2 regions of the Streptomyces sp. NPDC088923 genome follow, and region 2 is predicted to be linked to the other one. Evidence: riboswitches for the same ligand, from Rfam matches in the RefSeq annotation. Region 2 holds a riboswitch; the other holds the start of a gene.
What was found. Region 2 has a riboswitch for glycine ahead of gcvP (aminomethyl-transferring glycine dehydrogenase). Riboswitches for the same ligand answer to the same signal wherever they lie in the genome.
Positions count from the first base shown of each region.

Region 1: it holds a riboswitch for glycine, as region 2 does, so the genes downstream of both, gcvT (glycine cleavage system aminomethyltransferase GcvT) here and gcvP (aminomethyl-transferring glycine dehydrogenase) in region 2, are expected to answer to the same signal.

Region 1 covers NZ_JBIVIO010000002.1:707,948-714,199, forward strand. The annotation lists gene ACIP4O_RS14375 (L-serine ammonia-lyase) at 1-1,357, opposite strand, end outside; gene glyA (serine hydroxymethyltransferase) at 1,535-2,803, opposite strand; gene gcvH (glycine cleavage system protein GcvH) at 2,873-3,256, opposite strand; gene gcvT (glycine cleavage system aminomethyltransferase GcvT) at 3,376-4,515, opposite strand; glycine riboswitch at 4,660-4,763, opposite strand; gene ACIP4O_RS14395 (AAA family ATPase) at 5,015-5,887, shown strand; gene ACIP4O_RS14400 (enhanced serine sensitivity protein SseB) at 6,026-6,252, shown strand, end outside.
Region 2 covers NZ_JBIVIO010000003.1:8,862-15,113, forward strand. The annotation lists gene ACIP4O_RS15450 (MerR family transcriptional regulator) at 1-355, shown strand, start outside; gene ACIP4O_RS15455 (DNA polymerase IV) at 510-1,880, shown strand; gene ACIP4O_RS15460 (PRC-barrel domain-containing protein) at 1,929-2,300, opposite strand; glycine riboswitch at 2,444-2,543, shown strand; gene gcvP (aminomethyl-transferring glycine dehydrogenase) at 2,733-5,618, shown strand; gene ACIP4O_RS15470 (DUF5999 family protein) at 5,749-5,952, opposite strand; gene ACIP4O_RS15475 (hypothetical protein) at 6,207-6,252, opposite strand, start outside.

The DNA.
Region 1 (6,252 bases), on a different contig from region 2:
TGATGTTCACCGCGAGCCCGCCCCGGGCCGTCTCCTTGTACTTCACCGACATGTCGGCGCCCGTGTCGCGCATCGTCTTGATGACCTTGTCGAGGGAGACGAGATGGCTGCCGTCGCCGCGCAGGGCCATGCGGGCCGCCGTGACGGCCTTCGCGGCCGCCATGCCGTTGCGTTCGATGCAGGGGATCTGGACGAGGCCGCCGACGGGGTCGCAGGTCAGGCCCAGGTTGTGCTCCATGCCGATCTCGGCCGCGTTCTCGACCTGCTCCGGGCTGCCGCCCAGGACCTCCGCGAGCGCCCCCGCCGCCATCGAGCACGCCGAGCCCACCTCGCCCTGGCAGCCGACCTCGGCGCCCGAGATCGACGCGTTCTCCTTGAAGAGCATCCCGACCGCGCCCGCCGCGAGCAGGAAGCGCACGACGCCCTCCTCGTCCGCGCCGGGGACGAAGTTCATGTAGTAGTGCAGGACCGCCGGGATGATGCCCGCCGCGCCGTTCGTCGGCGCCGTCACGACGCGACCGCCCGCCGCGTTCTCCTCGTTCACCGCCATCGCGTAGAGCGTGATCCACTCCATCGCGCGGGCGAGCGGGTCCCCCTCGGCGCGGAGCTGACGTGCCGAGGCCGCCGCCCGGCGGCGGACCTTCAGACCGCCGGGGAGGATGCCCTCGCGGGACATGCCGCGCGCCACGCAGTCCTTCATGACGCGCCAGATCTCCAGGAGCCCGGCCCTGATCTCGTCCTCGGTGCGCCACGCCTTCTCGTTCTCCAGCATGAGCGCCGGGATCGAGAGCCCCGTCTCGCGGGTGAGCCGCAACAGTTCGTCGCCCGTGCGGAAGGGGTACTTCAGCACGGTGTCGTCGAGCTTGATGCGGTCCTCGCCCACCGCGTCCTCGTCCACGACGAAACCGCCGCCGACCGAGTAGTACGTCTTCTCCAGGAGCAGCGCGCCCGCCTCGTCGAACGCGAACATCCTCATGCCGTTCGCGTGGTACGGCAGCACCTCGCGCCGGTGCAGGACCAGGTCCTCGTCGTAGTCGAAGGGGATCTCGTGCGCCCCGAGCACCGAGATCCGCCCGCCGGTGCGGATCTCCTCGGCGCGCTCGTCGGCGTGCTCGACGTCGACGGTACGGGGCGAGGCACCCTCCAGACCGAGCAGCACCGCCTTCGGGGTGCCGTGCCCGTGACCGGTGGCACCGAGCGAGCCGAACAGCTCGGCGCGCACCCGCGCGGTCGGCACCAGCAGCCCCTCGTTCTTGAGCCGGCGGGCGAACATGCGGGCCGCCCGCATGGGGCCCACCGTGTGCGAACTGGAGGGGCCGATGCCGACGGAGAACAGGTCGAAGACCGAGATGGCCACGGAACACTCCTCAAAAGACGGACGCCGTTGTCCGTCCGGGAACGGGGGACGTGCGGAAGAACGAAGAAGAACGAAGGGGTACGGGGGCGCGCGGCCCGTCCCGCACGCCGGGGTCACTCCCCAGTGTGCGGGACGGGCCGGAAAGGGGCGAAAAGGCCCCCGCGGGCGTGACCCGGCTCAGGCGCCCAGCGCCGGGTACAGCGGGTACTTCTCGGTGAGCGCCGTCACCCGGGCGCGGAGCTTCGCCGCGTCGTGGCCCGGCTTGAGGGCCTCGGCGATGATGTCGGCGACCTCGGTGAACTCCGCGGCGCCGAAACCGCGCGTCGCGAGCGCCGGCGTGCCGATGCGCAGCCCCGAGGTGACCATCGGGGGACGCGGGTCGTTCGGGACCGCGTTGCGGTTGACGGTGATGCCGACCTCGTGGAGACGGTCCTCGGCCTGCTGCCCGTCCAGCTCCGAGTGGCGCAGGTCGACGAGAACGAGGTGCACGTCCGTACCGCCGGAGAGGACCGAGACGCCGTGCTCGGTGACGTCGGCGGCGACGAGGCGCTCCGCGAGGATGCGCGCGCCCTCCAGGGTCCGCGCCTGGCGGTCCTTGAAGTCCTCGGAGGCCGCGACCTTGAAGGCCACCGCTTTGCCCGCGATCACGTGCTCCAGCGGGCCGCCCTGCTGACCGGGGAAGACCGCCGAGTTGATCTTCTTCGCCAGCTCGGCCGTCGACAGGATCACGCCACCGCGCGGGCCGCCGAGCGTCTTGTGCGTCGTCGTCGTGACGACGTGCGCGTGCGGCACGGGGGAGGGGTGCAGACCGGCGGCGACGAGGCCCGCGAAGTGCGCCATGTCGACCATGAGGTACGCGCCGACCTCGTCCGCGATCCGGCGGAACGCCGCGAAGTCGAGCTGACGCGGGTACGCCGACCAGCCGGCCACGATGAGCTTCGGCCGGGCCTCCCGGGCCAGCTCCGCGACCTGGTCCATGTCGACCCGGCCGGTCTCCTCGTCGACGTGGTACGCCACGACGTTGTAGAGCTTGCCGGAGAAGTTGATCTTCATGCCGTGGGTCAGGTGACCGCCGTGGGCCAGGTTCAGGCCCATGATCGTGTCGCCCGGCTTGAGCAGCGCGAACATCGCGGCGGCGTTCGCCTGCGCGCCCGAGTGCGGCTGCACGTTGGCGTGCTCGGCGCCGAAGAGCGCCTTGACCCGGTCGATCGCGAGCTGCTCGATCACGTCGACGTGCTCGCAGCCGCCGTAGTAACGGCGACCCGGGTAGCCCTCGGCGTACTTGTTGGTGAGCACCGAGCCCTGCGCCTCCATGACGGCGACGGGCGCGAAGTTCTCGGAGGCGATCATCTCCAGCGTCGACTGCTGGCGGTGCAGCTCGGCGTCGACCGCCGAGGCCACCTCGGGGTCGAGCGCGTGGAGCGGGGTGTTGAGGAGCGAAGACAAGAGTTCAGTCCCTATCGAGTTCGGGAGCGCGGTCGCGAGGACCGCGCGGCGTCGTCGTCGGCGGCGTCGTCAGTCGTCGGAGCCCGCGAAGGCCGCGTACTCCTCAGCACTCAGCAGGTCGCCGGGCTCCTCGCTCACCCGCACCTTGAAGAGCCAGCCGCCCTCGAAGGGCGCCGAGTTGACGAGCGAGGGGTCCTCGACGACGTCCGCGTTGACCTCGGTGACCTCACCGCCCACGGGCGAGTACAGGTCGCTCACCGACTTCGTCGACTCCAACTCGCCACAGGTCTCACCGGCCTCGACGCTGTCGCCGACCTCGGGGAGCTGCGCGTAGACGACGTCACCGAGCTGACCGGCGGCGTACGCCGTGATGCCGACCGTCGAGACGCCGTCCTCGGCGGCCGACAGCCACTCGTGCTCTTTGCTGTACCGCAGGTTCGTGGGGTTGCTCATGGCCTGAATTCTCCTGTACGCGGGGGAGTGGTGGGAAAAGGGGGTGCGGAAGGAACGGGGCGGAAGGCGCGGGCAGGCGAGTGGGCCGCGACTCGCGCGCGTCCGGTGACTCGCGGAGGTTACTTCTGCCGCTTGTAGAAGGGCAGCGCGACGACCTCGTACGGCTCGTGCTTGCCCCGGATGTCGACGCCGACGCCCTCCGCGCCCGCCGTCGCGTGCGCGGCGTCCACGTAGGCCATCGCGATCGGCTTGCCGAGCGTCGGGGACGGGGCGCCCGAGGTGACCTCGCCGACGACCTGCCCGTCCGCGACGACCGCGTACCCGGCGCGCGGGACGCGACGCCCCGCGGCGATCAGCCCGACGAGCTTGCGCGGCGGAGTGCTCGCGGCCTTCTCGGCCGCGGCCTCCAGCGCCGCACGGCCCACGAAACGGCCCTCGTTCGACGTCTTCTCGAACTTCACGACGCGCCCGAGGCCCGCGTCGAACGGCGTGAGGGCGGTGCTCAGCTCGTGCCCGTACAGCGGCATCCCGGCTTCGAGCCGCAGCGTGTCCCGGCAGGCGAGCCCGCACGGCACCATCCCGAACTCCGTACCCGCCGCGAAGAGGGCGCCCCACAGCCTCGGCGCGTCGGCGGGCGCGCAGAACAGCTCGAAACCGTCCTCGCCCGTGTAACCCGTGCGCGCGATCATGACCTCGACGCCGCCCACCGAGCCCGGCAGGCCCGCGTAGTACTTGAGCCCGTCCAGATCCGCGTCGGTGATCTTCGCGAGGACGGGCGCGGCGGCCGGGCCCTGCACCGCGAGGAGCGCGTACGCGTCCCTGTCGTCGCGCACCTCGGCGTCGAAACCGGCCGCGCGCTCGCGCAGCGCGTCGAGGACGGTCTGCGCGTTGGAGGCGTTGGCGACGACGAGGTAGGTGTCGGCGGCCGTGCGGTAGACGATGAGGTCGTCCAGGATGCCGCCGTCCTCGCGGCAGATCATCGTGTAGCGGGCGCGGCCCTCCTTCACGGAGCCGATGTTGCCGACGAGCGCGAAGTCGAGCAGGTCCACGGCCTGCGGCCCCGCGATGGTGATCTCGCCCATGTGGGAGAGGTCGAAGAGCCCGGCGCGCTCGCGCACCGCCGTGTGCTCCTCGCGCTCGCTGCCGTAGCGCAGCGGCATGTCCCAGCCGGCGAAGTCGGTCATCGTCGCGCCGAGCGCGCGGTGCGCGGCGTCGAGCGCGGTCTTGCGGAGGGGGGCGGTGTCTGGCGTGTCGCTCATGCGGTCGGCTCCCAGAAACGAGACGGGCGAGGTAGTTCCTCCCCATCTGTCATCGGGACCTGAGAGGTTCGCCATGACCCGCGCGCGGCGGGCGGACTTGCACCGTGGGTGGGACCGGTCGCCCGGCCCGCTTTTCAGATGTGCCTCGCCCGCGCGGTATCGGGGCCTGAGAGATTCAAGGGAGGGACTTGCTCCTTCGGCGCCCCGGAGCGGCTGTGCGGCTCCCGGGACTCTCCCGCGCGGATTCAAGCGGCCGGTATGAGGTTGTCCAGCCCTCGGGCCCCGAGGCCGTCGAGCTGTGGGAAAGCGGTCGATCGCCGCCATCATCGCACGCCGTCCCGGGCGACAGAAGGGGCATCCCGCCCCCCGGCGGCGAGGTGCGTCACGCCGGGGTTCCCGCACCCCCCGGCTGGGCACTGTCCCGGTAGTCCGCATTACCTTCTCTTTACTCTGGGGGAGTGTGCGGCGGGCGGACCGCGAGCACGGGGGAGGAAGCGCGATGCGGCAGCGGACCGGAACGGAGCGTGACGGCGCGGGGGAGCGCGGCGGTACGGGGGAGCGCGGGGCTACCGGGGAGCGCGCGGGGACGGGCGCGCGTGGCGGTACGGGGCACGGCGGGGGCGAGGGCGGCGGGGGTACGGGGGAAGCCGCCACGTACACCGGGGACGGGCCCGCGCGGCGGACGGCGGGGGACGCGCCCGTGCGGCAGGCCGCACCCCGCGTCCTGGACCTGCGCGAAGGCGCCCCGTACGCCCCCCGGCGGCTACGGTTCGCCGAGGGCGACCTGGTGGCCGTCTCGGGGCTCCCGGGAAGCGGCAAGTCGACGCTCCTGGCCCGCCTCGCCACCGCCCGCACGATCGACTCGCAGGACACCCGCGAGCGCTGGACCGGCAGACTGCCCGCCCTGCCCTACGCCCTGTACCGGCCGCTCGTCCGGCTCGACCACTACCGCGTCCTGCTGCGCGCCGCGCTCACCACGCACGAGAGCCTCCTCGTGCACGACTGCGGGACGCTGCCCTTCGTACGGGCCCTGCTCGCCCTGGCCGCCCGGCGCCGCGGCACCCGCTTCCACCTGCTCTTCCTCGACGTCTCCCCGCCACTCGCCCGCGCCGGGCAGCGCGCCCGGGGCCGCGAGGTGAGCCGCTACGCCTTCGCCCGCCACCGCAGGGCCGCGAGCGGACTGCGCGCGCGGGCGGCGCGCGGGCGGCTCCCGCACGGCTGCGCCCACCTCGTCCTGCTGGACCGCGAGGCCGCCGCCGAACTGGCCGGGCTCGACTTCGTACCCCCGACGGCACCACGAGCGGCACCGCCCGCCACGCCCCCCGTCGCACCCCCCGCGCTGCCCGCGCCCCGCCGGGCGGGCGACGGCTGAGCCGGGCCGGGACCGGGTCGCTTGTCGGCGTCGCGCGCTACAGTGCGCCCGCAAGCAGCGAACGAGGGCGGCCCCGCGCACAGTGGCGGCCGTGAACGACAGCGGGTCAGGCGCCCGCGGGCTCAGGGTGGGAAGCGGATGAACGTTCCGGCGCAGACGACGGCCGAGACCGCGCCGTACGGCGGATGGCCGGGCAACGAGCTGGAGCAGGTGCTCGTCGCCTCGCTGGGCGTGCCGGGCGCGGGCGGGCGCATCGTCGAGACGCTCGGGCGCGCCACGATATGGGTGCCGCTGCCCAGGGGCGGCGGTCCCGAGAGCATGGCGCTCGACCTCCAGGCCGTCGAACTGGACGGGCAGGCGTACGT
Region 2 (6,252 bases):
CGACGTCGTGGTCCTCAAGATCGTGCGGCGCTTCCTCGACACCGGGGTCGCGCTCCAGAACATCCGCGGCACCGTGCAGCACCTGCGCCACCGCGACCCCGGGGACCTGGAGGGGATGACCCTCATGAGCGACGGGGCGACGGTCTACGAGTGCACGTCCTCCGAGGAGGTCGTCGAACTGCTCCAGGGCGGGCAGGGAGTCTTCGGCATCGCCGTGGGTGTCGTACAGCGCGACGTCGAGGCGGCGCTCGCGCAACTGCACGGTGAGCGGATCGACGCGGGGGAGACGATCGTCCGGGGTGGCGAGGCCGCCGGGGACGAACTCGCGGCCCGGCGGCGCAATCGGGCGGTGTGAGGCCCGGTACTGCGGGGGACCTCGCGGAGCGGAGGCGGGTGGCCGGGTGGCCGCCCGCCTTTGCCGTATCGCAAGCGCGCTTCGCGTCCGGGCTCCGCCGTGTCCCGGGCCGTCCGTACCGGGCGTTGTCAGTGGGGTGCGCGAGCATGGGGGTGTGAGACGTGCCCCGACCGTGCTGCATCTGGACATGGATGCCTTCTTCGCCGCCGCCGAGCAGGCGGCGAAGCCGAGCCTGCGCGGGAAAGCGGTCGTCGTCGGGGGGCTCGGCCCGCGCGGAGTCGTCTCCACCGCCTCGTACGAGGCGCGTGCCTTCGGGGTGCACTCGGCGATGCCGACGGCGCAGGCGCGCCGCCTCGCGCCGAACGCCGCGTACCTCTTCCCCCGCTTCACGCTCTACCGGAGCGTGAGCGAGCAGGTGATGGAGCTGCTCGGTGCCCTCTCGCCGCTCGTGGAACCGCTCAGCCTCGACGAGGCGTTCGTCGACCTGGAGGCCGGAGGCGTGGCCTTCGACGCGGAGACGGCGCGTGCGGTGGGGGAGCGGCTGCGGGCCGACATCAGGGCGCGGACGGGGCTGACGGGCTCCGTGGGGCTCGCCGCCTCGAAGATGCTCGCGAAGATCGGCTCCGAGCGGGCCAAACCGGACGGGCTGGTGCTGATCGAGCCCGGCACCGAACGCGAACTGCTCGCGCCGCTCTCCGTGCGGGTGCTGCCCGGCGTCGGCCCCGCCACCGGGGACCACCTGCGCAGGGCCGGGATCAGCACGATCGGGGACATCGCGGAGGCGGGCGAGGACGAACTCGTACGACTGCTCGGCAAGGCGCACGGCGCGGGGGTGTACGCGATGTCGCTCGCGCGCGACGAGCGGCCCGTCGTCGCCGAGCGGGAGGGGAAGTCGGTCTCGGTCGAGGATACGTACGACCTCGACATCCACGACCGGGTACGGGTGCGGGCCGAGGTCGCCGCGCTCGCCGACCGCTGTGTGGGGCGGCTGCGGGCGAGCGGCCGCTCGGGGCGGACCGTGGTGCTCAAGGTGCGGCGGTACGACTTCTCGACGCTGACGCGCTCGGAGACGCTGCGCGCGCCGACCGACGACCCGGCCGTCGTGCGTGAGGCGGCGGCGCGGCTCCTGGAACTCGTGGACACGACGGGCGGGGTGCGGCTGCTCGGGGTCGGGGTCTCCGGGCTCGCCGACTTCACGCAGGAGGTGCTCTTCGCGCGGACGACGGCGGGCGAGGAGCCCCTCACGCGGGTCCCGGAACCCGTCCTGGTCGCGGCGCCCGTGCCCGTACCGTCCGCGCCGCCCGTGTCCCAGTGGCGCCCGGGCCAGGACGTCGTGCACCGGGAGCACGGGCCCGGGTGGGTGCAGGGCAGCGGGCTCGGGCGGGTCACGGTGCGCTTCGAGACGCCGTACGACGAGCGCCCGGGGCGCGTACGGACCTTCGCCGTCGACGACCCGGACCTGAGCGGGGGAGAACCGCTTCCGCTGGTCCGGGTGGGCGGGGAGGGCGAGGCGCGGGCGCGGTAGGCGGTGGTGCCGGAAGGCGGCCGGGAATCGATGCGGAGGGCGGGGCGCTCAGGCGTCCTCGCGGCCCGCTACGCGTCCGAATTCGAGGTCCTCGTGCGGTTCCGGGGGGCTCGCGTCGAGGCCGTAGTGGCGGTAGAGCCGGAGTTCCTGCTGCGGGGAGAGGTGACGGCCCACGCCGAAGTCGGGCGCGTCCTTGATGAGGGCGCGGGCGAAGGGGACGCGCAGGACGCCGGAGACGAGTCGGCTCGGCTCCAGGGGGACGAAGGCGTCCCTGCTGAAGAGGCCGGTGCGTATCGCCGCCCACTCCGGGATTCCGGTGGCGTCGTCGAGGTACACCTCGTCCACGGTGCCGATCCTGGCACCCTCGTGGTCCACCGCCTTGCGACCGATCAGGGCGTGCGGGTCGATATCGCTCTCCACGGCACCTCCTGGTGTCGGCACCCGCGCTGCGGGGCCGTAGGGCTCGTACTCCTACGTAAAGGCACTTCCGCTCCGGCGGCCACTCGGCGCCCCGCCGCCCCTGACCTGCCCGGCGCGCCGCTGGTACGCTGGCCAGTGGCTGCTGACCCTGTGCGGGAGAGTGCCCCGGAACGCGAGATCCGGGGACGCCGAAGGAGCAAATCCTCCCCGGAATCTCTCAGGCCCCTGTACCGCGCGGGCGAGGTCACTCTGGAAAGCAGGACGCGTCCGGCGGGTATGCGGGGCGACGGTCCTCACCGACGGTGAAAGCCTGCCCGGGCGCTTGCGTCCGTGAAGGTGAAGCTCTCAGGTCCGGATGACAGAGGGGGAGGCCGTCCGGGTACCCGCAGGTGGTATCCGGTGCAGGTCGCGCCGACCAGGAGGCCCCCGCAGATGACCGTCCACCGCACCCCGCTGACCCGGCTGGAAGAGGGCACGCCCTTCGCCCAGCGCCACATCGGGCCCGACGCCGAGGCGCGGGCGAAGATGCTCGCTCAGGTCGGCTTCGGCTCGCTCGACGAACTCACCGCCGCCGCCGTGCCCGAGGTGATCCGCTCCGCCGAGGCGCTCCAGCTCCCCGCCGCGCGCACCGAGGCCGAGGTCCTCGACGAACTGCGCGCCCTCGCCCGGCGCAACGAGGTCGTGGACTCCATGATCGGCCTCGGCTACTACGGCACCTTCACGCCGCCGGTCATCCTGCGCAACGTCATGGAGAACCCGGCCTGGTACACCGCGTACACCCCCTACCAGCCGGAGATCTCGCAGGGCCGCCTGGAGGCGCTGCTCAACTTCCAGACGATGGTCGCGGACCTCACCGGGCTGCCCACCTCGGGCGCCTCGCTGCTCGACGAGGGCACCGCCGCCGCCGAGGCGATGGCCCTCTCGCGGCGCGTCGGCAAGGTCAAGAAGGGCGTCTACCTCGTCGACGCCGACACCTTCCCGCAGACCGTCGCCGTGCTGCGCACCCGCGCGGAGCCGACGGGCGTCGAGGTCGTCGTCGCCGACCTGTCGCAGGGCCTGCCCGCCGAGTACGCCGAGGGCGGCGTCACGGGCGTCCTCCTCCAGTACCCGGGCGCCTCCGGAGCCGTACGGGACCTGCGCCCCGTCATCGAGCAGGCGCACGCCGTCCACGCGGTCGTCACCGTCGCCGCCGACCTGCTCGCCCTCACCGTGCTCACCTCGCCCGGCGAGCTGGGCGCGGACATCGCCGTCGGTACGACGCAGCGCTTCGGCGTCCCGATGGGCTTCGGCGGCCCGCACGCCGGCTACATGGCCGTCCGCGAGGCGCACGCGCGCAGCCTGCCCGGCCGCCTCGTCGGCGTCTCCGTCGACGCCGACGGCGACAAGGCGTACCGCCTCGCCCTCCAGACCCGCGAGCAGCACATCCGCCGCGAGAAGGCGACGAGCAACATCTGCACCGCGCAGGTCCTCCTCGCGGTCATGGCCGGGATGTACGCGGTCTACCACGGCCCCGAGGGGCTGCGGGCGATCGCCGAGCGCACCCATCGTTACGCGAGCCTGCTCGCCGCCGGGCTGCGCGCGGGGGGCGTCTCCGTCGTCCACGGCGAGTACTTCGACACCCTCACCGTGACGGTCCCCGGGCGCGCCGACGCGATCCTCGCCGCCGCCCGCGAGCAGGGCGTCAACCTGCGGCGCGTGGACGCGGACACGCTCTCGCTCGCCTGCGACGAGACCACCGACCGCGCCCGCCTCGCCGCCGTCTGGGCCGCCTTCGGCGTCACCGCCGACATCGAGGCCCTCGACGCGTCGACGCCCGACGCGCTTCCCGAGGCGCTGCACCGCACGAGCACGTACCTGGACCACCCCGTCTTCCACGCGCACCGCTCCGAGACGGCGATGCTGCGCTACCTGCGCTCGCTCTCCGACAAGGACTACGCCCTGGACCGGGGCATGATCCCGCTCGGCTCCTGCACGATGAAGCTCAACGCGACGACCGAGATGGAGCCCGTCACCTGGCCCGAGTTCGGCTCCCTGCACCCCTTCGTGCCGGTCTCGCAGGCGCAGGGGTACCTGGAGCTGATCCGCGAGCTGGAGGAGCGGCTCGCCGAGGTCACCGGGTACGACAGGGTCTCGCTCCAGCCCAACGCCGGTTCGCAGGGCGAGCTGGCCGGGCTGCTCGCGGTGCGCGGCTACCACCGCGCGAACGGCGACACGGCCCGTACCGTCTGCCTCATCCCCTCCTCGGCGCACGGCACCAACGCCGCCTCCGCCGTCATGGCCGGGATGAAGGTCGTCGTCGTCAAGACCGCCGAGGACGGCGAGGTGGACCTCGACGACCTGCACGCCAAGATCGACAAGCACCGTGACGAGCTGGCCGTGCTCATGATCACGTACCCCTCGACGCACGGGGTCTTCGAGGAGCACGTCGCCGACGTCTGCGCGGCCGTGCACGAGGCCGGGGGCCAGGTCTACATCGACGGCGCCAACCTCAACGCCCTCGTCGGTCTCGCGCGGCCCGGCCACTTCGGCGGCGACGTCTCGCACCTCAACCTGCACAAGACCTTCTGCATCCCGCACGGCGGCGGTGGTCCGGGGGTCGGGCCGATCGGTGTTCGCGAGCACCTCGCCCCGTACCTGCCCAACCACCCGCTCCAGCCGGCGGCGGGGCCCGAGACCGGGGTCGGCCCGGTCTCGGCCGCGCCGTGGGGCTCCGCGGGCATCCTCCCGATCTCCTGGGCGTACGTGCGGCTCATGGGCGGCGAGGGGCTCAAGGAGGCCACGCAGGTCGCCGTGCTCTCGGCGAACTACATCGCCAAGCGCCTGGAGCCGCACTTCCCCGTGCTCTACACCGGTCCCGCCGGGCTCGTCGCGCACGAGTGCATCGTGGACCTGCGCGAGCTGACGAAGACCACGGGCGTCACCGTCGACGACATCGCGAAGCGCCTCATCGACTACGGCTTCCACGCCCCGACGATGTCCTTCCCGGTCGCGGGGACGCTCATGATCGAGCCGACCGAGAGCGAGAACCTCGCCGAGCTGGACCGTTTCTGCGAAGCGATGATCGCCATCCGCGCCGAGATCGACAAGGTCGCGGCCGGTACGTGGCCGGCCGAGGACAATCCGCTGCGGAACGCCCCGCACACCGCGCGGGCGCTCGCGGGGGAGTGGGAGCACGCCTACGAGCGGGCCGAGGCGGTCTTCCCCGGCCACGTCGACCCGACGACGAAGTACTGGCCGCCGGTGCGCCGGATCGACCAGGCCTTCGGCGACCGCAACCTCGTGTGCTCCTGCCCGCCGCTGGACGCCTACGAGGACTGAGCGGGACCGCCGCCGAGGGCTGAGTCCGCCCCCGAGGGCGCTCGACTCCCCCCATGGGAAACGCGGGGCCGGTACGGAGATCGTCTCTCCGTACCGGCCCCGCGCCGTGCGTCCGGCGCGTCCGGGAGGCTCAGGCGGCCGTCGTCACCGTGCCCGCCGCCGGTCGGTGCGGGGCGATGACGCTGCCGTCGGGGAGGAGTTCGCCGGTGTCCTCGAAGAGCAGGACCCCGTTGCACAGCAGGCTCCAGCCCTGCTCCGGGTGGTGGGCGACCGGCAGCGCGGCGTCCCGGTCGGCGGAGAGGGCGGTGGGGCAGGGTGGCTGGTGCTGGCACATGGTTCGGGTCTCTCGCTGGCTCGTGGGGCTCGGCCGGCTCGTGAGGCCGGTGGGTTCCTCGATGGTCATGACCGCATCCCCCGTATCGGTTGCTGGTCGCAAGTCTTCCCCCGGGAGGCCGCTCCCGCAGGGATTTCGCGAGAGCGGGCCTCCTCGGACAGGGACGCTTCACCCGTGCGGGCGGTTCGCTGAACGGCCTTACCCGTTCGGGTGGTTCGATGTAGTCCGCTGGGACTACCGCGCCCGGGCCGCCCTCAGGCGAGGCTGTCGAGCAGCCCGGCGGGGGACGCCGGAGGAGCC